One region of the Intrasporangium zincisolvens genome, then DNA from elsewhere that is predicted to be linked to it. Evidence: riboswitches for the same ligand, from Rfam matches in the RefSeq annotation. Region 1 holds a riboswitch; each other region holds the start of a gene.
The links. Region 1 has a riboswitch for S-adenosylmethionine ahead of metX (homoserine O-acetyltransferase MetX). Riboswitches for the same ligand answer to the same signal wherever they lie in the genome.

Region 2: it holds a riboswitch for S-adenosylmethionine, as region 1 does, so the genes downstream of both, RY076_RS08015 (aminotransferase class V-fold PLP-dependent enzyme) here and metX (homoserine O-acetyltransferase MetX) in region 1, are expected to answer to the same signal.
Region 3: it holds a riboswitch for S-adenosylmethionine, as region 1 does, so the genes downstream of both, RY076_RS14600 (bifunctional o-acetylhomoserine/o-acetylserine sulfhydrylase) here and metX (homoserine O-acetyltransferase MetX) in region 1, are expected to answer to the same signal.

The regions. Positions count from the first base shown of each region.
Region 1 covers NZ_JAWIIL010000012.1:76,999-84,857, forward strand. Annotated here, with positions in the region: gene RY076_RS21405 (transglutaminase TgpA family protein) at 1-1,914, shown strand, start outside; gene RY076_RS21410 (RNA polymerase sigma factor) at 2,008-3,645, opposite strand; gene RY076_RS21415 (universal stress protein) at 4,059-4,457, opposite strand; gene metX (homoserine O-acetyltransferase MetX) at 4,579-5,820, opposite strand; SAM riboswitch class IV at 5,838-5,952, opposite strand; gene RY076_RS21425 (DUF4192 domain-containing protein) at 6,029-7,117, opposite strand; gene RY076_RS21430 (YkvA family protein) at 7,223-7,859, opposite strand, start outside.
Region 2 covers NZ_JAWIIL010000002.1:792,288-800,146, forward strand. Annotated here, with positions in the region: gene dapA (4-hydroxy-tetrahydrodipicolinate synthase) at 1-522, shown strand, start outside; gene RY076_RS08005 (ribonuclease J) at 588-2,273, shown strand; gene RY076_RS08010 (endonuclease/exonuclease/phosphatase family protein) at 2,281-3,270, shown strand; gene RY076_RS08015 (aminotransferase class V-fold PLP-dependent enzyme) at 3,287-4,675, opposite strand; SAM riboswitch class IV at 4,714-4,835, opposite strand; gene RY076_RS08020 (MFS transporter) at 4,927-6,354, opposite strand; gene RY076_RS08025 (FtsK/SpoIIIE family DNA translocase) at 6,479-7,859, shown strand, end outside.
Region 3 covers NZ_JAWIIL010000005.1:60,812-68,670, forward strand. Annotated here, with positions in the region: gene RY076_RS14590 (stealth family protein) at 1-1,072, opposite strand, end outside; gene RY076_RS14595 (S66 family peptidase) at 1,227-2,270, opposite strand; gene RY076_RS14600 (bifunctional o-acetylhomoserine/o-acetylserine sulfhydrylase) at 2,323-3,639, opposite strand; SAM riboswitch class IV at 3,733-3,852, opposite strand; gene RY076_RS14605 (serine/threonine-protein kinase) at 4,094-4,951, shown strand; gene RY076_RS14610 (HNH endonuclease signature motif containing protein) at 5,019-5,591, shown strand; gene RY076_RS14615 (acyl-CoA dehydrogenase family protein) at 5,659-6,825, shown strand; gene RY076_RS14620 (fibronectin type III domain-containing protein) at 6,934-7,859, shown strand, end outside.

The DNA.
Region 1 (7,859 bases):
ATCAGCGTCGACGCAGCGGCCGCGACGTGGCGCAGCCCGGCCGCGTCGGGCCTGCCCCTGCTCGCGGCCTACCTCGTCGCGGCGGCCAACGGCGACTCCGCGCTGGCCCTGCGCTACTTCGTCCTGCCGGTCGTCGTGTGGCTGCTCATGGTGCACACCACGGCCCGGGCGCAGTTCGGGCGGTGGGGCACGGCTCGGCCCGCCGAGCACAGCGAGATCGACGAGGCGGCGCACGACCGCGCCGCCCTCCGTTCCTTCTCCGGTGCAGCGGTGCGCGTCGGCGCCGTCGGCGTCGTGGTGGCCCTGCTCGTGCCGGTCTTCGTCCCGCACTTCCCGCCCCGCTACCTCACCGACGGGCTCGGCCGCTCGGGCGGCGGCGGCCAGGGATCGGTGGGGTTCAACAACACCCTCGACCTCAGCCGCAGCCTCAACGACACCGACCAGACGCCGGTGCTGCGGTACACGACCACGGGCTTCACCCGGCCACCGCTGCGGGTCCTCGCGACGTCGTACTACTCACGGGGCCAGTGGCAGGAGGCGGGCACGAACCAGGGCCCCGCAGACCCGATGCCGCTGCCGCCGCCCTCGCAGCGTCGCGACTACGTCATCACGGTCACCGGCAACACGCTGTCCGCACCGCGCGTCGCCGCCCCGTTCCCCGTCGTGGCCGTCTCGATGCCGGGCACCCGGTGGCGGATCGACCCCATCACCCGCGACGTCCGCGTCGACACGGCCGTCGCGGACTACCGGGTCACCTACGCCGACGTCGCGCCGAACGCGGCCGAGCTGCGCGACTCCGGCACGCCGGACTCCCCCGACATCACGGACGACGACCTGACGATCCCGGACCGCTCGCGCGCCCTCATCGAGCGCTGGTCGACGGAAGTCACGGCGGGCGCCGACAACCCGCTCGACAAGGCCATCGCGATCCAGAACCACCTGCGTGACACCTCGCGCTACACCTACACCCTCGACCTCGGCGAACCGCTGCGCGACGAGGCGGGCCGGCTGCTCGAGCCGATCGAGAACTTCTACCGGACCCGACGCGGGTACTGCGTGCAGTTCGCGACGGCGATGATCATGATGGCGCGCGCGCAGGGCATCCCGGCGCGGATGGCCATCGGGTTCCTGCCGGGCAACCGTTCCGGCGACGAGTACGTCGTCAAGTCCTCCGACGCCCACGCCTGGCCCGAGCTGTACTTCCAGGGCTACGGGTGGCTGCGCTTCGAGCCGACCCCGGGCGCCCGTTCCGGCACGCCGCCGCCCTACGCCGTCCTCGGCGCCGGCTCCGGCGGGACCGGCGGCGGCCGCTCCGTCGACGACACCCAGTCCGGCAGCACCGCGACCGCGAGACCGTCGCGCACGACGACGGCGACCGTCGCCGCGGCACCGGTCCAGCCCTCGTTCACCGACACGCTCGCCTCGGTGTTCAGCCTGCGCAACGTCGTCATCGTGCTCGCGGTCGTCGTCGGCCTCCTCGCAGCCTTCGTCATGCCGCTGACGGCCTGGCTGCTCCGGGTGCGCCGGCGGCGCGCCGCCGTCACCCGCCAGGACCTCATCGAGGCGGAGTGGGACGCACTGACCTCGCACCTCGGCGACCTCGGCCTCACCGCCCCGCAGGGGGTGACGCTGCGCCAGCTCCGCGAGCGGTACGTCACCGAGGGCCACCTGGACCCCGAAGACGCCACGGCGATGGGACGCGTCACGGCGACGCTCGAGAAGGCCCGCTACGACCGGCCCGAGCGCACGACGCCGCAGGAGGCGGTGCGCCTGCACACCGACATCCGGTCGATCCGTCGCACCATCGGGCGCACCCGCGCGTGGCAGACGCGGCTGCGCTCGTTCATCTGGCCCGCGGCCGGGGTGAGCTGGTGGCGCGGGCTGCCCGACCGGCTCGGCTCCCGTCGCCGCTGAGCCATCGAGGTCTCGGCTCGTCGACCACACAGCGAAAGAGCAGCTCGTCCGCGAGGGACGAGCTGCTCTTTCGCGTGCCGGCGGTGGGGCCCGTCAGTCGAGGTAGTCGCGCAGGACCTGCGAACGGCTCGGGTGACGCAGCTTGCTCATCGTCTTGGACTCGATCTGGCGGATCCGCTCACGGGTCACGCCGTAGACCTTGCCGATCTCGTCGAGCGTCTTCGGCTGGCCGTCGGTCAGGCCGAAGCGCATCGACACGACGCCGGCCTCGCGCTCGGAGAGCGTGTCGAGCACCGAGTGCAGCTGCTCCTGCAGGAGCGTGAAGCTGACGGCGTCCGCCGGGACGATCGCCTCGGAGTCCTCGATGAGGTCACCGAACTCGCTGTCGCCGTCCTCGCCGAGCGGGGTGTGCAGCGAGATGGGCTCGCGGCCGTACTTCTGGACCTCGACGACCTTCTCGGGCGTCATGTCCAGCTCCTTGGCCAGCTCCTCCGGGGTGGGCTCGCGCCCGAGGTCCTGGAGCATCTGGCGCTGGACGCGGGCCAGCTTGTTGATGACCTCGACCATGTGCACCGGGATGCGGATGGTGCGGGCCTGGTCGGCCATGGCGCGGGTGATCGCCTGGCGGATCCACCACGTGGCGTACGTCGAGAACTTGTAGCCCTTGGTGTAGTCGAACTTCTCGACCGCACGGATGAGGCCGAGGTTGCCCTCCTGGATGAGGTCGAGGAAGAGCATGCCGCGACCCGTGTAGCGCTTGGCGAGCGAGACGACCAGTCGCAGGTTGGCCTCGAGCAGGTGATTCTTGGCCTTCTTGCCGTCCTGGGCGATCCACCAGAGCTCGCGCTTGAGCTTCATGTCGATCTTGTCGCCGGAGTTGAGCTTCTCCTCGGCGAACAGGCCGGCCTCGATGCGCTTGGCGAGCTCGACCTCCTGCTCGGCGTTGAGGAGGGCGACCTTGCCGATCTGCTTGAGGTAGTCCTTGACGGGGTCGGCGGTGGCACCGGCCGTGACGACCTGCTGCGCCGGCGCGTCGTCCTCGTCGTCGTCGCGGATGACGAAGCCGGACTCCTCGGCCTCCTCGGCCGGGGCGGCACCCTGGGCGGCCGGGGCCGCCTCGTCGCCGTCCTCGGACTCGGCGCCCTCGGCGGTCTCCTCGGCGGTGTCGCTGTCGTCCTCGTCGGTGACCTCGACGTCCTCGAGCTCGCTCTCGTCGGCGTCCTCGGGTTCGGCGTCGTCGCCGTCGGTGTCGGCAGCGCCGGCAGCGGTCTTCTTGGCCGCGGTCTTCTTGGCCGCGGTCTTCTTCGCCGCTGCCTTCTTGGCGGCCGGCTTGGCCGCAGCCTTGGCCACCCCGGCGTTCGTCGCAGCCTTGCGGGCCGTCGTCGTGTCCGCCGCGGTGTCCGCGGCGTCGCCGGACGCAGCCGCGGCCTTCGTCGTCGTGACGGCAGCCTTCTTGGCCGTCGTCTTGGCGGTCGTCGTCCTCTTGGCAGTCGTCGTCGCAGCAGCGGTGGTGGAACGTGCGGTGGCCACAGTGCCTCCCTTGGTCCCGGATCGGGTTCGCTTCTTCGTCTCGGTGTGCGGCGCGTCGACGACGATCTCGATGTCGTGGGCCTCGAGGGTGACGAGGACCGGCTTCATCTGCTTCAGGTCGAGGGCGGCCTCAGCCTGGGCTCGTGCGATCTCGGTGCCGGTGATGCTTCCGTTGGTGCTGCCTCTGACCAGGAGCTGCATGATCGCCTCGTGCTGGAAAACCTTCGGCAGGGTCTTGGGGGTTCCAGCGGGTGTTGCCTTCGGCACGGATGCAGTCGCCTTTCATCGCGGTTCTCGTGTGACGCGGGCCGACGTCGGGCACGCGGACATGCCACATCACAACGAACGAGAATGGGGGTTCGTGCCGGAAGTGCGTGGCCTGTCGGAGTCGGGTCCCTCGGACGATCTCTCGGTGTGCCTCATGCGATCCGGTACTCGGACATTATAAAACGCCCGGCGGCGTGCGAGCGAACGGATCCGCCCGGACGGCCGTGTCGCCGGTGTGTTGCGCATCCCGTTCGGGCCCTCCGAGGGCCCGAACAGCGATCCGAACGGGGGTCCGAACGGGGTCCGCGCGGAACGGTCCCGGCGGCGCAGACGGGGGTGGGCCCGGCTCAGCCGGCCTTGACCGCCAGCACCGGGCAGGAGGCGTCGAGCAGGATCCGCTGGGCGTTCGAGCCGAGGATCAGCTTGCCGACGGGGCTGCGGCGACGCAGGCCGATGACGATGAAGTCGGCGTGCTCCTCCTCGGCGACGCTGATGAGGTCCTCGGCCGGGTCGTTGCCGCGGACGAGCTGACGCACCTCGTGCTCGAGGCCCTTGTCGGCCAGCAGGGCCTTGACGCGGGCGAGCTCGGCCTCGAACGCGGCGGCCTCGTCGGCGTCGAAGTCCTTCCCACCTCGGTGGGAGCTGATGACGACGAGCTTGGTGCCCCGGAGGACGCACTCCTCGGCGGCTCGCTTGAGCGCCGCGCGTCCCTCCTTGGTGGCGACGTATCCGACGACGATGGCCACTTCCCGGACCTCCTTGGTACGGCAACAAACCGGTGGTCGCACCGTACCCGAAATGGGTCACCGCGGCAGCGGCACGACCGGACTGCCCCGACGCCGGTCCGGCACGGAGCCCGCGAGCGCGTCAGTGACGTCGGCGCCGGGCCAGCGCGTCGCGGACGACCGAGCCCACCTGCGCCTCCTCGATGAGGAAGCCGTCGTGGCCGAAAGCCGAGCTGATCGACACGCGTGTCGCGCCGGGCAGCGCGGCGTGGAGCTCGTCGGACAGCCGCGGCGGGTAGAGCCGGTCGGTGTCGACGGACACGACGGTGCAGTCGGCCGTGACGCGGGCCAGCGCCGCCTCGAGCCCACCGCGGTCGCGGCCGACGTCGTGGGAGTTCATCGCCTCGGTGAGCACGACGTAGGAGTTGGCGTCGAAGCGTCGGGCGAGCTTGCCGGCGTGGTGGTCGAGGTAGGACTCGACGGCGAAGCGCCCTCTGCCGGCGGCACGCTCGCCGACGCTGAAGGGGTCCTCACCGAGCTGGGCCTCGCGGCCGAACCGGTCACCGAGCTCGGCCTCCGTGCGGTAGGTGACGTGCGCGATGCGCCGTGCCAGGCCGAGCCCGGTGTCGGGGCGGTGCGCGGAGTCGTAGTAGTCGCCGCCGGCGAAGTGCGGGTCGGTGCGGATCGCGAGCAGCTGCGGCTGGCACCAGGCGATCTGGTCGGCCGTGGCGTACGGCGTCGAGGCGAGCACGACGCAGCGCTCGACGGAGTCGGGATGGCTGACCGCCCACTCGAGGGCGCGCATGCCACCCATGGAGCCACCGATGACGGCGGCGACACGGGTGATGCCGAGATGCGAGAGCAGGGCCCGCTCGGCGGTGACCTGGTCGCGCACCGTGACGTACGGGAAGCGGCTGCCCCACGGGCGGCCGTCGGGGGCCGGGCTCGCCGGCCCGGTCGTGCCCTGGCAGCCACCGAGGACGTTGGCAGCGACGACGAACCACTCGTCGGGGTCGACCGCCTGACCGGGACCGATGAGGCTGTCCCACCAGCCCGGCGACGGATGGCCCCCGCCGGCCTCGCCGACGACGTGGCTGTCGCCGGTCAGCGCGTGCTCGACGAGGACGACGTTGTCGCGGGCCTCGTTGAGCCGGCCCCACGTCTCGTAGGCGACCCGGACGCCGGGCAGGACTCCCCCGCGCTCGAGCTCGAGGTCGCCGAGCTCGGCGAACCGGCGCCGGCCGACGGGGTCGCCGTCGCGCCACACCCCGTCTCCACCCGGCGCATCCGTTCGGGCATCCGTTCGGGCGCCCGCTCTGTCCGGACCCTGCGGGGGACGGACGGGGCGGCGCGTGACCTGGCCGGGACGGTGGGTCACAGTCATGCGGAGAGCTCCTCGGATGTTCGCGCTTGCCGCGGTCCCATACCGGTGCGGCCTGGTCCTCACCCGGGGCACCCCACCGCGAAGGAGGGTTGCCGGCCAGCGAGCCGGGGCTTGTCGCTGGCGCTCATGACCTGCTCCCAACCATACGCGACGGGATGCGCACGCACCGCCCGCCGGTCCAGCCCGTGGACCGGCCCGGGCCGCCTCCTCAGGCGCACCGGGGCGGGCGGACGCCCTTCTCGAGAGCTGCCCGGACGAGCGTCGCCAGAACGTGCCCCGGGTCGGCGAGCAGGGCACGGTCGGCCGCGAACGAGGCATGGGCACCGTCGCCGAGCCACCAGGCGTAGGCGGCGGTCGCCGCGAGGACCGGAGCGGCGCACGCCTCGGGCGTGGCCCGGCACAACTGCTCGACGCGTGCCAGGACGAGCCGCTCGGTCTGGGCCTCGGTCTCGGCCCAGGCCGTGGCGCCCGCCCCGGGGCCGCCATGGATGTCGAGGGCCCGCCGCAGCCGGGTGGCGAGCTCGTCGGGGACGTGGTCACCGGGGAAGCCCGGGCAGAGCCACGAGACGACCAGGTCGCGCAGGCGCGTGTCGACGAGGGGCCCGACGAGCGCCGCGACGGCCCGGGGGGACGGGTCGACGTCGAGCCCGGACCGCACGAGCCGCACCCATGCTCCGAGAGCCTCGTCGACGAGCTCACCGCGGGCCCGACGGTCGGCGACCGAGCCGCCGCCGTCGGCTCGCTCGAGCCGGCCCACCCACTCCTCCACCGCGGCCAGCCGCCCGGCGTGGTCGGGGTCCTCGGGTGGGAGGGGCTCGACGAGCCGGGCCAGCTCCTCGCGGCTGGCGAGCACGGCGGTACCCATCGCGACGTACTCGGCGACGGCCGGTACATCGGCCGGCTCGGGCATGGGCCGCCCGGGAGACGGACAGCAGTCGCAGTCGAGCCCGAACCACTGCCCGTCGCGGACGACCAGTCGCTCCCCGACCGTCACCCCTCCCTCGTCGAGACCGTCCCGCAGCGCGTCGAGCAGCGGTACCGGATCGCCCGACTCGTCCGGCCCGCCCGCGAACCCGACGAGGACGACGCGGCTCGGGCGCTCCTGCACCAGGGTCGGCACGGTCTGCTGGGCCGCCCGCGCGGCGTCGGCCGGACCGACGAGGTCGAGCCGGGCCACCAACCCGAGGCGCAGCTCGTGGAAGCAGACGACGACGATGCTGCGCTCGGGCCGGAAGCCGAGGTGGTAGGGCAGAACCGTCAACAGCTCGGCGGGTCCGGACAGGGAGATCTTCGGCATGCCCGAAGGCTGCCCTCGGCCGGGTCGGGGCCGCAGCCCTGCAGACCCCGGCTGTGGACGCGCGTCCCTCGGCGCGAGGGGGTGTGGACGACGGCGACCGGGCCTTCAGCGCTCGAGCCGCTTGCGGACCGACTCGAGCACGTAGTCGGTCGCGGCCTGACGCGCACCCTCGGGGAGACGGACACGCCCGGTGCCCTCGGCGCGGCCGGGAACTGCCGACGGCGCGCCGGGCGCGGGTCGTGAGCCGGCCGCAGCGCCCTGCCTGCCGACGAGGCGCCCACGGGCGGCACCCGTGACGTCGCGGTCGCGGCGTCGGCTGTCGCTGACCTCGCCGGCCCACAGGCGGGCCCGGGCGTCGGCAGCCGTGCCGAGCGTGGTGCCCGACGGCTGACCCGCCGGCGGCGCCGAGGGAGCCGGCGCGGACGTCGGTACGGCCTGCCCGGGCACGGTCTGCCCGGTGGCCCCTGCCCGACCGCGGCCGTGGTGCCGGCCCTGGCCGATCTCCCAGGCGATGAAGCGATCGGTCTCCTCGAAGAACGCCCGGACGACCCACGTCAGCACGACGGCGTCGTCCACCGCCCCGATGACCGGCAGGATCGCCTCGGGCACGAGGTCGATCGGCGATGCGACGTAGGCGACGGCAGCGGCCACGAGCCCGAGACGCCGCAGGGACGTCCCGGTGTAGGCGTGGTCGAGCGTCGCGCGGACCAGTCGGGGCACCGCCTGGACGCGTTCGCCCACC
Region 2 (7,859 bases), on a different contig from region 1:
CACTTCACCGCGCTGGCCGACGCGAGCGAGCTGCCCGTCATGGTCTACGACATCCCGGGCCGCTCGGGCATCCCCATCGCCCGCGACACCTACCTGCGCATCGCCGAGCACGAGCGCATCGTCGCGGTCAAGGACGCCCGGGCCGACCTCTGGCTCGCCGGCGACCTCATCGAGCGCACCGGTCTGGCCTGGTACTCCGGCGACGACGCGATGAACCTCTTCCACTTCGTCAACGGCGCTGTCGGTTTCGTCGGCGTCACCTCGCAGGTCGCACCCGCCGCCTACCGCGAGATGGCCGACGCGGTCGTCGACGGACGCTGGGACGACGCGCGCGGCGTCCACCGGCACCTGGCCCCGGTCGTCGACGCGGTCATGAACGTCACGCAGGGCGCCATCATGGCCAAGGCCGCCCTCGCCCTCCAGGGCGTCATCGAGACGCCCACCGTCCGGCTCCCGCTCGTCGCCGCCGACGACGACCAGACCGCGCTGCTGCGCGACGCGCTCGCGGCGGTCGCCGGATGACCACGACCTGAACCACCTGCCGGCGCCCGCGCGCCGTGCAGCACCCCCGACACGACAGGACACCTGTGAGCCACCCTCACCCCGAGCTGACCGCACCACCCGCCCTCCCCGACAACGGCCTGAGGGTCGTCGCACTCGGCGGGCTCGGCGAGGTCGGCCGCAACATGGCCGTCGTCGAGACGAAGGGCCGCCTGCTCGTCATCGACTGCGGCGTGCTCTTCCCCGAGGACCACCACCCCGGCGTCGACCTCATCCTCCCCGACTTCACCTACATCGAGGACCGTCTCGACGACATCGAGGCCATCGTCCTGACGCACGGCCACGAGGACCACATCGGCGCCGTGCCCTACCTGCTGCGCCTCAAGGGCGACATCCCGCTCATCGGCTCCACGCTGACCCTCGCCCTCGTCGAGGCCAAGCTCAAGGAGCACCGCATCAAGCCGTTCACCATGGCGGTCAAGGAGGGCCAGCGCGAGAAGCTCGGCGTCTTCGACCTCGAGTTCGTCGCGGTCAACCACTCCATCCCGGACGCGCTCGCCGTGTTCGTGCGCACCGAGGCCGGCTCGCTGCTGCACACCGGCGACTTCAAGATGGACCAGCTGCCGCTCGACGGCCGCCTCACCGACCTGCGTGCCTTCGCGCGGCTGGGGGAGGAGGGCGTCGACCTGTTCCTCACCGACTCGACGAACGCCGACGTCCCCGGCTTCACCACGCCCGAGCTCGAGATCGCCCCCGCCATCGACAAGGTGTTCCGGCACGCCGAGCGACGGATCATCGTGGCCTGCTTCAGCAGCCACGTGCACCGCGTGCAGCAGGTGCTCGACGCGGCGGCCAAGGCCGGGCGCAAGGTGGCGATGGTGGGCCGCTCGATGGTGCGCAACATGGGCATCGCCGCCGACCTCGGCTACCTCCACGTGCCCGAGGGAATCCTCGTCGACATCAAGCGCGTCAACGACATGCCCGATGAGGAGGTCGTGCTCATCTGCACCGGCTCCCAGGGCGAGCCGATGGCGGCACTGTCCCGGATGGCCAACCGCGAGCACCGCATCGACGTGGGCCCCGGCGACACCGTGCTCCTCGCGAGCAGCCTCATCCCCGGCAACGAGAATGCCGTCTACCGCGTCATCAACGGCCTGATGCGCCTCGGCGCCAACGTCGTGCACAAGGGCAACGCCAAGGTGCACGTCTCGGGCCACGCGAGCGCCGGCGAGCTGCTCTATTGCTACAACATCGTCAAGCCGCGCAACGTCATGCCGGTGCACGGCGAGTGGCGCCACATGTGGGCCAACGCCCGGCTCGCGATGCAGACCGGCGTCCCCGAGGACCACGTCGTGCTCGCCGAGGACGGCGTCGTGGTCGACCTCGTCGACGGCAAGGCGTCGGTCGTCGGCGTCGTCGACTGCGGCTACGTGTACGTCGACGGCAGCAGCGTCGGAGGTGCCGACGAGGCACTGCTCAAGGACCGCCGCATCCTGCGCGACGAGGGCTTCATCTCGTGCATCGTCGTCATCGACTCGGCCACCGGCAAGATCGCGAGCGGGCCACAGATCACGGCGCGCGGCTTCGTCGAGGACGACGAGATCTTCCAGCAGGTCATCCCGAAGGTCGAGCGCGCCATCGAGGAGGCCGTGGCCAACGGGGTCCGCGACGACCAGCAGCTGCAGCAGATCGTGCGGCGGGCCGTCGGGTCGTGGGTCGGTGGCAAGATCCGCCGCCGGCCGATGATCATCCCCGTCGTCCTGCAGGCCTGAGCCGCCCGTGACCGAACACACCGGGGACGCGGTGGTGCGTCGCCGCTGGCGGCGGGTTGCCGACGTCGCACTCCTCGTCGCGCTCGTGGGGCTCCTCGTCGTGGTGGCGTTGCGCTGGCTCGACACCACCGTGTACCCCCTGGTCGTGCTCCAGACGACCACCCCGCTCGTCGTGATCGGCCTCGTGCTGCTGGCGGTCGCGGCGCTGCTCCTGCGGCGGTGGGTCGTGGCCGTCCCCATCGTCGTCGCCATGGTCGTGGCGCTCGTCGTCGTGGCGCCCGCGTGGTCGTCGAGCACCCGCCCCAAGGCGGAGGCCGATCTCACGGTCATGTCCGTGAACCTCAATGACGGGCATGCGAACCCGCAGCAGCTCATGGATGCCGTCCGCTACCACGGGGTCGACGTGCTCGTGCTCCTCGAGGCGACGCCTGAGGCCGTCACCGACCTCGACGACGTCGGCGCGCGGACGTTCTTCACCCAGCGAGCCGGTGCAGCACGAGAGGGCGTCATCGGCACGCTCGTGCTGTCGCGGTTCCCGCTGACCGAGCTCGACAAGGGCGTGGGAACGGTCAGCTACAGCCTCCAGCCGGTCGTCGAGGTCACGACGCCCGTCGGGAGGGTGCGGCTCCGGGCCGTCCACCCACCGCCCCCGCTGCGGTACCAGACGGACCGCTGGCACGCGGGCCTGACCTCGCTGACCACGTGGGTGCGCGAGCAGCCGACGACCGAGCCGCTCGTGCTCGCCGGTGACTTCAACGCCTCGTCCGGTCACCCGGTGTTCCGCCGGCTCGCCGAGGGGCTCGTCGACGCCCAGGTGGCGGCCGGCAACGGCTGGGTGCGCACCTGGCCGTTCGAAGGGCACCGCATCCCGCCCTACGTCGCGCTCGACCACCAGCTGAGCCGGGGCCTCGTCCTCGTCGACGCCGGCCAGGTCGCGTTCAACCGCACCGACCACGCCGCGGTCTGGGCGTCCTACGGCCTTCCCGCCAAGCGCTGATCGCCCGGGGCGGGACTCACCAGGGGCGCTCGACCTCGACGTCGCGGGGGTCGGTGCCCTCGACGGTCCAGCCGGCGGCGGTGCGGGTCCACGTCCGAGACGGGCCCTCGGCGACGAGGCCGGCCACCGCGTCGACGAGGCGCTGCACGCCCTCGGCGGTGCTGCCGAGGCCGACGCTGGCGCGCACGGCGGTCTCCGGACGCTCGCCCCACGGGTCCTCGAGCAGCTCGTCGACGAGCAGGTGGGCGCAGAACTTGCCGTCGCGCACGCCGATGCCGTGCTCGACCGAGAGCACCTGCGACACGAGCGACGGCTCGAAGCCGGCCACGGTGAAGGCGACGACGCCGACGCGGTCGTGGTCGTCGCCGAAGAGCGAGAGCACGTCGACGCCGGGGACGGCCTCGAGACCGCTGCGCAGGCGCTCGAGGAGGGCCTCCTCGTGGGCCTCGATCGCGTCGCGGTGACGCTCGATCGTCGCGCAGGCGGCGGCCAGGGCGATGGCGCCGACGACGTTCGGGCTGCCGCCCTCGTGCCGGGCCGGGCCGGTGGCCCAGACCGTGCCGGACTGGGTGACCGACGCCGTCGCCCCGCCACCGGGCAGGTACGGGGCGCCGGCGTCGAGCCAGTCGCGACGCCCGGCGAGCACGCCGGTGCCGAACGGCGCATAGGTCTTGTGCCCGGAGAAGGCGACCCAGTCGGCGTCCCAGGCCGCGAGGTCGATGCGGCGGTGGGCCGACAGCTGTGCGGCGTCGACGGCGATCCGGGCGCCGTGCTCGTGGGCCAGGCGCGCGAACCGCTCGACCGGCCACACCTCGCCGGTCACGTTCGAGGCCGCGGTGAGCACGACGAGCCGGTGCTTGCCGGGGTGGTCGGCGAGGGCCTCGTCGAGCAGGTCGAGGGCGTCGTCGGTGCCCTGGGGGATCGGAAGGCGCACGGTGCGCGAACGGCCCCACGGCAGCAGCGTCGAGTGGTGCTCGCTGCCGAAGACGAAGACGACCGCGCGGCTCGGCAGGGCGTGGGCCAGGGCCGACCACGAGTCGGTCGTCGTGCGGGTGAAGACGACCTCGTCGTCCTCGCGGGCCCCGACGAACCGGGCGACCTCCTCGCGGGCCTGCTCGTACCAGGCGCTCGTCAGCCGCGAGGCGTACCCGGCGCCGCGGTGCACCGACGAGTACGTCTCGAGGGCGCGGTCGACGGCGTCCTTGACGGTCTGCAGCGCCGGCGTCGACGCGGCGTGATCGAGGTTGGCGTAGGCCACCTCGCCGGCGGTGGTCGGCACGCGCAGACCTGCGCCGAAGACGCGCGGGAGGGCCTCGGCGTCGGCGACGACGTGCAGGGCGCGAGTGCGCACGACGGGGGCGGGCCCGCCGCCACAGAGGGTCGTGGTGCTGGGAAGGGCCGACATGGCAGTGCTCCTCGTGAGTCCTGGGACCCACCGGTGCAGGTCCGCGCTTGCCGACCTCGTCGAAACCAGCCGAGGGCGGCCTGGTCGTCACCCGGAGCACCCCACCGCGGAGGAGGGTTGCTGGCCAGCGAGCCGGGGCTTGTCGCTGACACTCTTGACCTGGCCTCGACGATAGGGGCGCGGTCGCGAGGATGTCCACCTCGCGGTCGACGCGTGTCGCCATCCGAGACGACCTGGGCTCCGGGCCTGCGTCAGCGCCCACCGTGCCGGCCGTGGCGGCCGCGCCGGACCTGGTGGATCTCCGCGAGGAGCGTCAGCCCCGGCTTGTCGTTCATCGATCGCCAGGCGCTGACGCCGGCCGTCCCCATCGCGAGCCCGGCGACGAGATAGGCGGCCGTGGCCCCGGCGTAGGTCAGCGACACCGGCCCGAGGTCCACGGTGCGCGGCAGCGGGAGCAGCGCCTCCGCCCCGGCGGCCAGCAGCGGAGCGACGGCGAGCACCAGGACGAGCACGACGCGGTTCAGCGACTGGACCAGCGCGAAGGTGCGGCCTCGGACCTCGTCCTCGACGGTGAGCCCGAGGAGCGTGTAGCCGACGACCCAGGCCACGCCGATGACGGCGCCGAGAAGGGTGGCGACCGGCAGCGCGACGAGCAGCACCGGGACCAGGGCGAGGACGAGCAGGAGCACTCCGGCACCGACGAGGGCGGCGCCGAAGATGCGCGGTCTCGAGAGCCCGCCGAGCACCCGCGGGCCGGCGACGATCCCGGCCGCCATGCCGGTGAAGACGGCGAGGAAGAGCATGCCGTAGCCCGGTGCGCCCGCCCCCATGTCCTGGACGAAGCGCGTCGCGAGGCCGACCACGAGCCCGCCGGCGCCGAAGGCACCGAGCATCCCGCCGACGAGGCCTCGCACGAAGGGTCGTTGCCTGATCACGAGCAGGCCGTCGGCGACGGTCCGGACGAGCGACTGGCCCGCGAGTCTCTCGCTCGCCCGGCGCGCGGGGAAGGAGATCCGCCAGATGATCCCGGCGCTGAGCAGGAAGGTCGCGCTGTTGGCGTACAGCGCCAGGAAGATGCCCTCGGGGTCGAGCCCGGGCAGGACGGCGTGCAGCGGGGCGCCGAGCAGGGACAGGCCCGAGAAGGCGAGGGCGGCCAGGGGCGCCGTTCCGTAGCTGCCCACGAGACCCAGCTGGTTCGCCAGCTCCAGCCGCTCCCGCGGCACGAGGTTGGGCACGGTGGCGTCCTTGGCCGGGTTCCAGAAGAGGGAGACGCACTCGATGAGCACGATCGCGACGTACATCCACCACAGCGAGCCGGCGACGGGGATGGAGACGAAGAGGCCGAAGCGGAGCAGGTCGCCCACGACCATCGTGAGGCGTCGGTCCAGCCGGTCGGCCACGACTCCCGCGAGCGGGCCGAGGACGACGGCGGGCGCGATGCGCAGGACGAAGACGCCCGAGACGGCGAGGTACTCGCCCACGCCGCCGGTCGCCAGCTCGGCGGCGAGGGCCGCCGTGGCGAGCAGGGCGAGCCAGTCGCCGAAGCTCGAGATGGTGCCGGCCGCGAAGAGGTCGCGGAAGGGCCGGATGCGCAGCAGCTGGCGGAGCGCAGCACGGCCGGGCGGCGTGAGCCCGCCGCCGGACTCGTCTCCCTCGGTCGGGGGTGACCCCGTGCCCACGTCCCCAGAGTAGGAGTCGTCCGCGGGAGGCCTTTCAGGTTCACGGCACTGCCGTCCGGTGCGGATTGGCTCTGGTGCGCGTGTGACGCGTGAGTTCAGCGGTGCGTTGACGTACGGTGCCAGCATGGCGACACGTCCGTCCACCACCCAGCGCACGAGCTCCGCGGCCGCCACGCGCGCCAAGGGCACGTCGTCGCGCCCGGCGGCCGCCCGGTCCACGCGCCCCGCGCAGCGCAAGCCGGCCGCCCCGCGGAAGGGCCAGACCAAGGGCCAGAGCAAGGCCAGGGGTGGCGGGCTGCCGTTCCCCTTCAACGCCGTGCGCAACACGTGGATGGGCGTCTCGCACCTCGCCGGAGGTGCCGTGCGCCGCGTCGGCCACAGCGCCGCAGACCTCGAGCCCGAGCACAAGCGCGACGGCATCGGGTTCGCCCTCATCGCCCTGGCCGTCATCGTCGCGGCCCGCGAGTGGTGGGGCGTCACCGGCTCGTTCGGCGAGGTGGTCCACGCCGTCTTCGCCGGCACGTTCGGACGCGTCGCCTACGCCGTCCCGCTCGTCCTGCTGGCGCTCGGGCTGCGGATGCTCCGCGCGCCCCAGGACGAGGCCGCGACCAACCGGATCATCGTCGGCACCATCGCCCTGACCTTCGCCGCCTGCGGCCTGTCGCACCTGGCCGACGGCATCCCCAACCCGCCCGACGGCGCCGACGGCATGCGCGCGGCGGGCGGCATCATCGGCTTCCTCGCCTCGAGCCCGGTGGCCGCTGCCGTCTCGCCCTACGGCGCCACGGCCCTGCTCGTGCTCCTGGGCGTCTTCGGGCTCCTCGTCATCACCGCGACCCCCGTCAACATGATCCCGACGCGCCTGCGCCAGCTCAAGGCGCTCGTCATCGACCGCGGCGCCCACCCGGCCGACGTCGACGCGGACACCGACGCGCCGGCCGCCGCGCTCAAGCGTGCGCGCCGCAAGACGGTCGACCTCTCCGAGCGCGACGGCGACGAGGCGTTCCGCCAGGCCGCGCAGAAGGAGGCCGACGACGCCCCCACCAAGCGGCTGCGACCGGGGGAGAAGCGTCCCACCGCGCCCGGAGTCCTCGCCCCACGGCCCAGCGGCGAGAAGGTGGTCGACGCCACCGACCCCAAGACCCACGGCGCGCCCGACACGAGCAAGATCGGCCCCAAGGCCGAGCTCGTGCCTCCGCCGATGTCCGAGATGCCTTCTCGTGTCGAGCAGCTCAGCCTCGGCGGCGACATCACCTACCGCCTGCCCGACGCCGCGATGCTCAAGCCGGGCTCGCCGCACAAGACCCGCAGCGAGACCAACGACGCCGTCGTCGACTCGCTCACCGGCGTCTTCGAGCAGTTCGACATCGACGCCGCCGTCACCGGCTTCACCCGCGGCCCGACCGTCACGCGCTACGAGGTCGAGCTCGGTTCGGGCACCAAGGTCGAGCGCGTCACGGCACTGAGCAAGAACATCGCCTACGCCGTGGCCTCCGCCGACGTGC
Region 3 (7,859 bases), on a different contig from region 1:
CGTGGTCGGTGAAGATGTCCCGGTGGTCGACGACCGTGATCTTGGGGTGGCTCGTGTCGAGCCACGAGGGCACCTGGGCGTCGGTGACGATGTAGACGTGGTTGACCCAGCCGGCGTACATCTCCAGCGAGCGCAGGGAGTAGCGCAGCTCGTCGCGGGACAGGAAGCGTGAGGAGTTGGTCGCCAGGCGGTTGACGGCGCCGGCGCCCTTGACCTCGCGCAGGGTCCGCTCGTACCGCTCCTCCCACGCCGGGTCGGAGCCGTCGACCCACGTGTAGACGACGTCGACGGGGGTGCGCACGGAGTCCAGCGTCGGGTGGCTGACCCGCGCCAGCGTCGGCCGGGCACGGCCGTCCACCTCGCGCAGCGCGATGGTCTGGTTGTCCGGCTCGACGACGTCGATCCAGTGGTTGCGACGCGGCGCGACCCACGTGCCGGCCGGCACCGGCTGGCTGCCGAGGGCGAGCGGGCCGTCCTGGCTCGTCTCCTCCCAGAACTGGACGTCGCAGCCGAGGTCACCGGCGCTGAGGAACTGCCGGTCCGGCGTGCACAGCGCCTTGAAGACGCGCAGGTGCGAGGCGCCGCCCGGGATGACGCGGTGGCCGATGAGCCGGGGGCGCACGATGCGGCCACCGGAGACGGGGGCGGCGTAGGCACCGCTCGGGGCCAGCTCGCGCTCGAGCGCGACCCGCGCGTCGTGCGCGGAGTCGGACGGGACGACGACGAGGCGTCGGCGGTTGGTCTCCGACTCGAGCACGACGTGCTCGACGCCGTGTGCCTCGAGGGCATCGGCGACCAGCGCGAGGTTGTCGGCGAGGACCCGCACCGAGGAGAAGGTGGTGGTCGGGTGGGCGAGCCAGTTCTGGTCGCCGTTGGAGACCGTGACGCCGCCACCGCGCAGCCGGTGCGGCACGGAGGCGAGGGCGCGAGTGGCACGGCGGTCGCGGTACCGCCTCTGGGCGTCCGTCGTGCCGTGCACAAGGGGACGGACGCGCAGCCACCAGGCCTGCGGAACCCGCCTCAGCAGTCGGACCTTGAGATGGTGCGGTACGTGGTCGGCGAGGCGTGGCATGTGAAAGAGCTCCCTGTGGTGTCGCTCGAACGAGCGCAGCGACGTGTGACGCGTCCGACATTTCTCCCCGGCTTGTCGGAGGACGTGGAGGAAACTAACACGGTCCACCCAGTCCAGGGTGCTAAAGGCACGCAACCGTGCTACGCGCGTCCTGTCAGTCGAGACGCTGCGTCACCGTGTGCGTGCCCCTTGCCGGGTCGTGTTCGACGGTCGTCGTGGCGCCCTGGACGAGTGCGAGGAACGGCGCGACGTGCCCGCACTCGACGTCGCCCACGATCGGCAGGCCGAGCATGCCGAGGGCGTCGCGGACGGCGTCGTGCTGGGTGAAGCCGTTCGGCTCGGGCGCGTTGGTACGTGACACGAGGACGCCGTTGGCCGCGTCGAAGAAGCCACGCAGGCGCATCGCGTGCAGCGCGCGGCAGATGTCGTACGAGGCCCACTCGGCGATGTCGAGCAGCACGACGGTGCCCTCGGGCGCGTGGTCGCGGGCGAAGGCACCGATGTCGGCGAAGCGCCCGCCGGCGAGGAAGCTGATCGTCTCGACGCAGCCGCCGACCAGGCGACCGGAGAAGTGCGCGGCCTCGCCCTCGTGGCCGGGGTCGATGCGGGTCCACGTGCCGCGCCCGTCGAGGGTCATCTGCGAGACCGTCGGGTTGCCGGCGTAGTCGTCCCAGCCGCTGGAGCGGAACCGGCCGGGGGAGTGCTGGCGCAGCTCGTCGCCCGGCGTCGCGGCGGCGACGTCGACCCAGTGGAGGATGCCGTCGGGGAGCGCGTACGGGGTGTCCATGAGGTTCTGCCCGTGGATGGTCGCCAGTCCCGTGGCGAGGGTGAGCGGGGTCAGCCACGTGGAGGTGTCGGAGAAGCCGACGCACCACGTGGGCTCGGCGGCCGCGATCGCGTCGAGGTCGAGCAGGTCGAGCAGGTCGATGCCGGTCTCTCCGCCCCACGGCGGTACGACGGCCCGGATCGTCGGGTCGAGCAGCATCGACATGAGCTCGGCGGCGCGCGCCTCGCGTGGTCCGCTGACCTGGCTCGGCGCGTGGTTGAGCTCGCCCACGACGACCTCGAAGCCGCGGTCGCGCAGGCACTCGACCGCGTGGGCGAAGCGTCCCCAGAGGGCGTCGGACACGCCGGAGCTCGGCGACGTCACGCCGATCCGGTCGCCGGGACGCAGGGGAGCGGGGTAGCGGATCGGCATGGCCGACATGGTGCCAGCCGTGCCGAGCCGCCACACCCGGGTTTCGGCCGCGTCAGGCCTTGGCGGCCGTGAAGCCCTGCTCGAGGTCGGCGACGATGTCGTCGATGTGCTCGATGCCCACCGAGAGGCGCACGAGGCCGGGCGTGACGCCGGCGGCGAGCCGGTCCGCGTCGGGCCCCTGGGAGTGCGTCGTCGACGCCGGGTGGATGACGAGCGAGCGGACGTCGCCGATGTTGGCGACGTGGCTGTGCAGCGTCAGCGCCTCGACGAACTTCTTGCCCGCCTCGAGGCCGCCGACGATCTCGAACGACAGGACGGCACCGGCGCCGCGCGGGGTGTACTTGTCGGCAAGGGCGTGGAACGGGCTGTCCTGCAAGGATGCCCACACGACGCGCTCGACCTGCTCGTGCGCCTGGAGGAAGGCCGCCACCTTGTGGGCGTTCTCGATGTGACGCTCGATGCGCAGCGACAGCGTCTCGAGCCCCTGGGCGATGAGGAAGGCGTTGAAGGGCGACGCGGCGGGGCCGAGGTCGCGCAGCAGCTGGACCCGGGCCTTGAGGATGAAGGCGAGGTTGGCGCCGAGCGGGCTGCCGACGCCGAGGTCGCGGGCGAAGACGAGCCCGTGGTAGCTCTCCTCGGGGGTGTTGTAGTTCGGGAACTTCTCGGGGTCCTTGCCGTAGTCGAACGTGCCCGCGTCGACGATGACGCCGGCGATCGAGGTGCCGTGCCCGCCGAGGTACTTCGTCGCCGAGTGCACGACGACGTCGGCGCCCCATTCGATCGGGCGGATGAGGTACGGCGTCGCGACGGTGTTGTCGACGACGAGCGGCACGCCGTGCTCGTGGGCGAGGGCCGCGACGGCCTCGATGTCGAGGATCTCGCTCTTCGGGTTGGCGATGGTCTCGCCGAAGAGCAGCTTGGTGTTGGGGCGGATCGCCGCACGCCACGAGTCGATCGAGGTCGGGTCCTCGACGAAGCCGACCTCGATGCCGAACTTCGGCAGGGTGTGCTTGAAGAGGTTGAAGGTGCCGCCGTAGAGGCTGGGGGAGACGACGACGTGGTCACCCGCCTCGGCGATGTTGAGCACGGCGAGCGTCTCCGCGGCCTGGCCAGACGCCACGAGCAGGGCGCCCACACCACCCTCGAGTGCCGCGATGCGCTGCTCGACGACGTCGGTGGTCGGGTTCATCAGGCGTGTGTAGATGTTGCCGAACTCCTTGAGCCCGAACAGGTTTGCTGCGTGGTCGGTGTCGTTGAAGACATAGCTCGTGGTCTGGTAGATCGGCAGGGCGCGCGCTCCGGTGGCGCTGTCGGCGGACTGCCCGGCGTGGATCTGCTGGGTCTCGAAGGACCACTTCGGCTCGGTCATCGGTCGTTCTCCTCGTTGTCCTCGTGCGGCCGGTGACCGGGTGCCCCGAGGGGACGGGTCCGGCGCACCGACGGGTCGGTGCGGGAGAGAGAGTCTCCGCGCTTGCCCGCGCGCCGGGTGGCGACGACGGGCCAGGTCTTCACCCGGGGCACCCCGCCGCGGTGGGAGGGTTGCCGGCCAGCGAGCCGGGGCTTGACGCTGACACTCATGACCTACCGGCGAGTGTACGGACGCGTGTCCGCGAGGTGGGAGCGCGTGTCCTCATCGTGGACGCCCGATGCGTGCCCTCGGGCGGCCGTGGAGCAGGCCGTTGCCGGCTGTTGACGCCGAGCCGTGTCGAGATGTCCTGGGCGTCAGTCGAACTCGTTGTCCACAGGGTCTACAGAGGTCTTTCCTTCCATTCGAACATGTGTTCTAATGGACAAACGGGACAGGCGTCGAGAGGAGGCCCCGGATGCCGTACGTCGCATCGCCGCGTGGGGCCTCTGATGTGCCGGAGGCTGGGCCGTTCCGGGTGCTTCGCGTGTCGTGGTCGGCCGACCCGTCCGAGCTCGCGGAGTGGCTGGAAGCGCTGCTCGCCCCCGTCCGTGATCGGGCTGAGCGTGCTCGGTCGGCTGGTCTGGTCGAGGGTTTGGTGCGGGCCGGGGAGCAGGTCCTGGAGCAGATCGAGGAGCTCGAGTCGGCCAAGGCGCGGCTGGAGGCCGAGCTGCTCGCGGCGTACGGGGCGCTGGCCTCGATCGAGGCGCAGCAGGTCGCGGCGCTGCCGCAGGGCGGGTCGGCGGCTCGGATGGCGGGCTTGGTGTCGCCGGAGCGGGTCGTGGCCGAGGAGATCGCGCTCGCGACGGGGGTCGGCGCCGGGGAGGTGGCGCGGCGGCTCGCGGTTGCGACGGCGCCGCGGCGGCACCGGGTGATGCTGGCGGCGCTGCGCGAGGGGGCGACGTCGCTGTACCGGGTGCTGCAGGTCGCCTCCGACACGAGCATGTTGTGCGACGCGGATATCGCGACGGTGGCCGAGGCGGTCCTGGCGCCGAGCCGCGACGGGAACATCGTGGGGCAGCGGACCTTCACGGCCCGGCTGCGGCGCGGTCGCAGCCGTCGACGCGCGTGGCTCGGAGGAGCGCCGGGCGCACGCGCGGGCGCGGCGTGGGGTGTTCGGGCGGATGACCGCCGACGGGATGGGCTACCTGACCGTCACGGCGGACGGCCCGACCATCGCCGCCGTCCTGGGCCGGCTCGACACGACCGCCCGCGGGATGCGCGGCGCCGGGGATCCGCGGAGCCTGGACCAGCTGCGCTGCGACCTGGCCACTGAAGCCCTTCTCGCCGGTCCGGGAGCGCTGCCCTCTGGTCAGGCGCAAGCGGCGGCGCGGGTGTGGCTCGTGGTGCCGTTCGAGGTCGCCACCGGCGACTCCGACACCGCCTGCGAGGTTCCCGGGCACGGCTGGGTCACCGCCGCCCACGCCCGCGACGTCATGACCCGCCCCGGGTCGGTCTGGGCGACCCTGCCGGTCGACCTGGCCACCGGGCACGCGATCAGCCGCCCCAGCAAGAGCTACGGGCCGAGCCAGGCCATGGTCGAGCACGTCCAAGCCGTCGACGGCCTCTGCCGCGGCCCCGACTGCCAGGTCCCCGCCGCGCGGTGCGACCTCGACCACGAGACCCCGTGGCCAAGGGGCGAGACCGCCGTGGACAACCTCTTCAGCAAGCACCGGCGTCACCACAACCTCAAGACCGACGGCCTCTGGACCTCCCGACCCAGCAGCGACCGTGCCGACAACGACGGCGGCACCGACCGCGCCCTGGAATGGACCACCCTCACCGGCCGCACCTACACGACCCACCCCAAGGACTGGCGCGACGGACTCGACCCGCCCGACCTCCCTGCATCTGCGGGCGCACGGCCCTATGGCCCCGTCGACCGTGCCGCGGACGTCGTCCCGCCACCCGTCTGAGGTGGCCGCCGTGGTGTCGATCACTAGGACGTCCTACTAATCCGAACTGGCGAGTAGGATCGCGGCCGTGAGCACGAATGCCGACTTCGACCTGTTCCGGACCAGCGAGGACCACGAGGCCCTGCGGGAGGCGATCCGAGCGATCGCCGAGGACAAGATCGCCCCGTACGCCGCCGCGGTCGACGAGGAGGCGCGCTACCCGCAGGAGGCGCACGACGCCCTCGTCGCGTCCGACTTCTTCGCCCCCCACGTGCCCGAGGAGTACGACGGCGTCGGGGCCGACGCGCTCGCCACGTGCATCGTCATCGAGGAGGTCGCTCGCGTCGACGCGTCGGCCTCGCTCATCCCGGCCGTCAACAAGCTCGGCTCGCTGCCGCTGATCCTCGACGGCAGTGACGACCTCAAGCAGCGCTACCTGCCGCCGCTCGCGCAGGGCAGGACGACGTTCTCCTACGGCCTGTCCGAGCGCGAGGCCGGGTCGGACACCGCGTCGATGAAGTGCCGCGCGCGCCAGGACGGCGACGGCTGGGTGCTGAACGGCCAGAAGTCGTGGATCACGAACGCCGGTGTCTCCGAGTACTACACGGTGCTCGCCGTCACCGACCCCGACGGCCCACGCGGCGGCAACGTCACGGCCTTCGTCGTCGAGAAGTCGGACGAGGGCTTCACGTTCGGGGAGAAGGAGCGCAAGCTCGGCATCAAGGGCAGCCCGACGCGTGAGCTGCACTTCGACAACGTCCGCATCCCGGGCGACCGGGTCGTCGGGCAGGTCGGCGACGGCCTCAAGATCGCGCTGCGCACCCTCGACCACACCCGCGTCACCATCGGCGCGCAGGCCGTCGGCATCGCCCAGGGTGCGCTCGACCAGGCCCTCGCGTACGTCAAGGAGCGCAAGCAGTTCGGCAAGCACATCGCCGACTTCCAGGGCATCCAGTTCATGCTCGCCGACATGGCGATGGAGCTCGAGGCCGCGCGCCAGATGGTCTACGTCGCGGCCGCGAAGAGCGAGCGCGGCGACAAGGACCTCTCCTTCTTCGGCGCGGCCGCCAAGTGCTTCGCCTCCGACGTCGCGATGAAGGTGACGACCGACGCCGTCCAGCTGCTCGGTGGAGCCGGCTACACGCGTGACTTCCCGCTCGAGCGGATGATGCGCGACGCCAAGATCACCCAGATCTACGAGGGCACCAACCAGGTCCAGCGCATCGTCATGGCGCGCCAGCTCCTCAAGGGCTGAGCCCGCGCCGCGCCGACGCCGGAGGGCCCCGGGGCCCTCCGGCGTCTCGGCGTACGTCATCTGCATGACGACACCGTCCTGCCGCGGTGGGATCCTCCGAGGAGGTACATGGGGGTACCCCGCAAGAAGGTGATCGCGATGCGTGTCCCGCGCTTCCAGCCTCGCTCCGTCGAGACCTCGGGCCTCGATCGTCCGACCGACGCGTCCCGCCGTCGCTGGCGGGTCCGGAGCGGGGCGGGCGCGGTGCTCGCCGCGGCGGCCCTCGTGCTTCAGGGTGGCCTGGCGGTGCTCGCGCCCGCCTCGGCGGCGACCCCGCTCAACGTCTACGTCGGGTACATGGACACGCACTCGGCGGCGTCGAGCTCCAAGCAGCCGAACCCGTGGCCGTACACCGACCCGTCGAGCTACGTCGGCTCGCCGTGCCCCACCTACCCGAAGAGCACGACGTGCTGGGACGCATCCGCCATCCGCCTGGACAACCCCGGCGGCGTCGACATCACGGGCGTGCGGGTCGTGGTCGCCATCGGGTCGAAGACCTACGGCCTGTGGGGCTCGTCCCTCACCGTCAAGGCCGGGGGCAGGCTGGTGCTCACCGAGACCGGCGCCCAGAACTCGGCGAACTTCGACGGCTCGGACTTCTCGCCGAACTCCTACAACGGCGGCAACACCGCCTCGTGCGTCAACTCCGGCGCGGTCCCCGACGTGCGGATCACGATCGGCACCACGACGACGAGCTACCTCGACTCGGGCCAGGTGCTCAACGGGGGCGGCGTCGACAGCGGGCACTGCGTCAACGGCTCCTTCGTGTCGGGTCGCATCGACGAGTCGCACCCCTGGGCCCAGATCGGCGTCGCCGCCTCGACCACGCCGTCGGCCCCGCAGAGCCTGGCCGCGGTGGCCGGCGACGCGTCGGTGAACCTCTCGTGGAAGGCGCCCGCGAGCGACGGCGGCTCGGCCGTCACCGGGTACAACGTGTACCGCGGCACGAGCCCCGCCGGCGAGGGAACGACCCCGATCGCGACCAACGTCCCGAC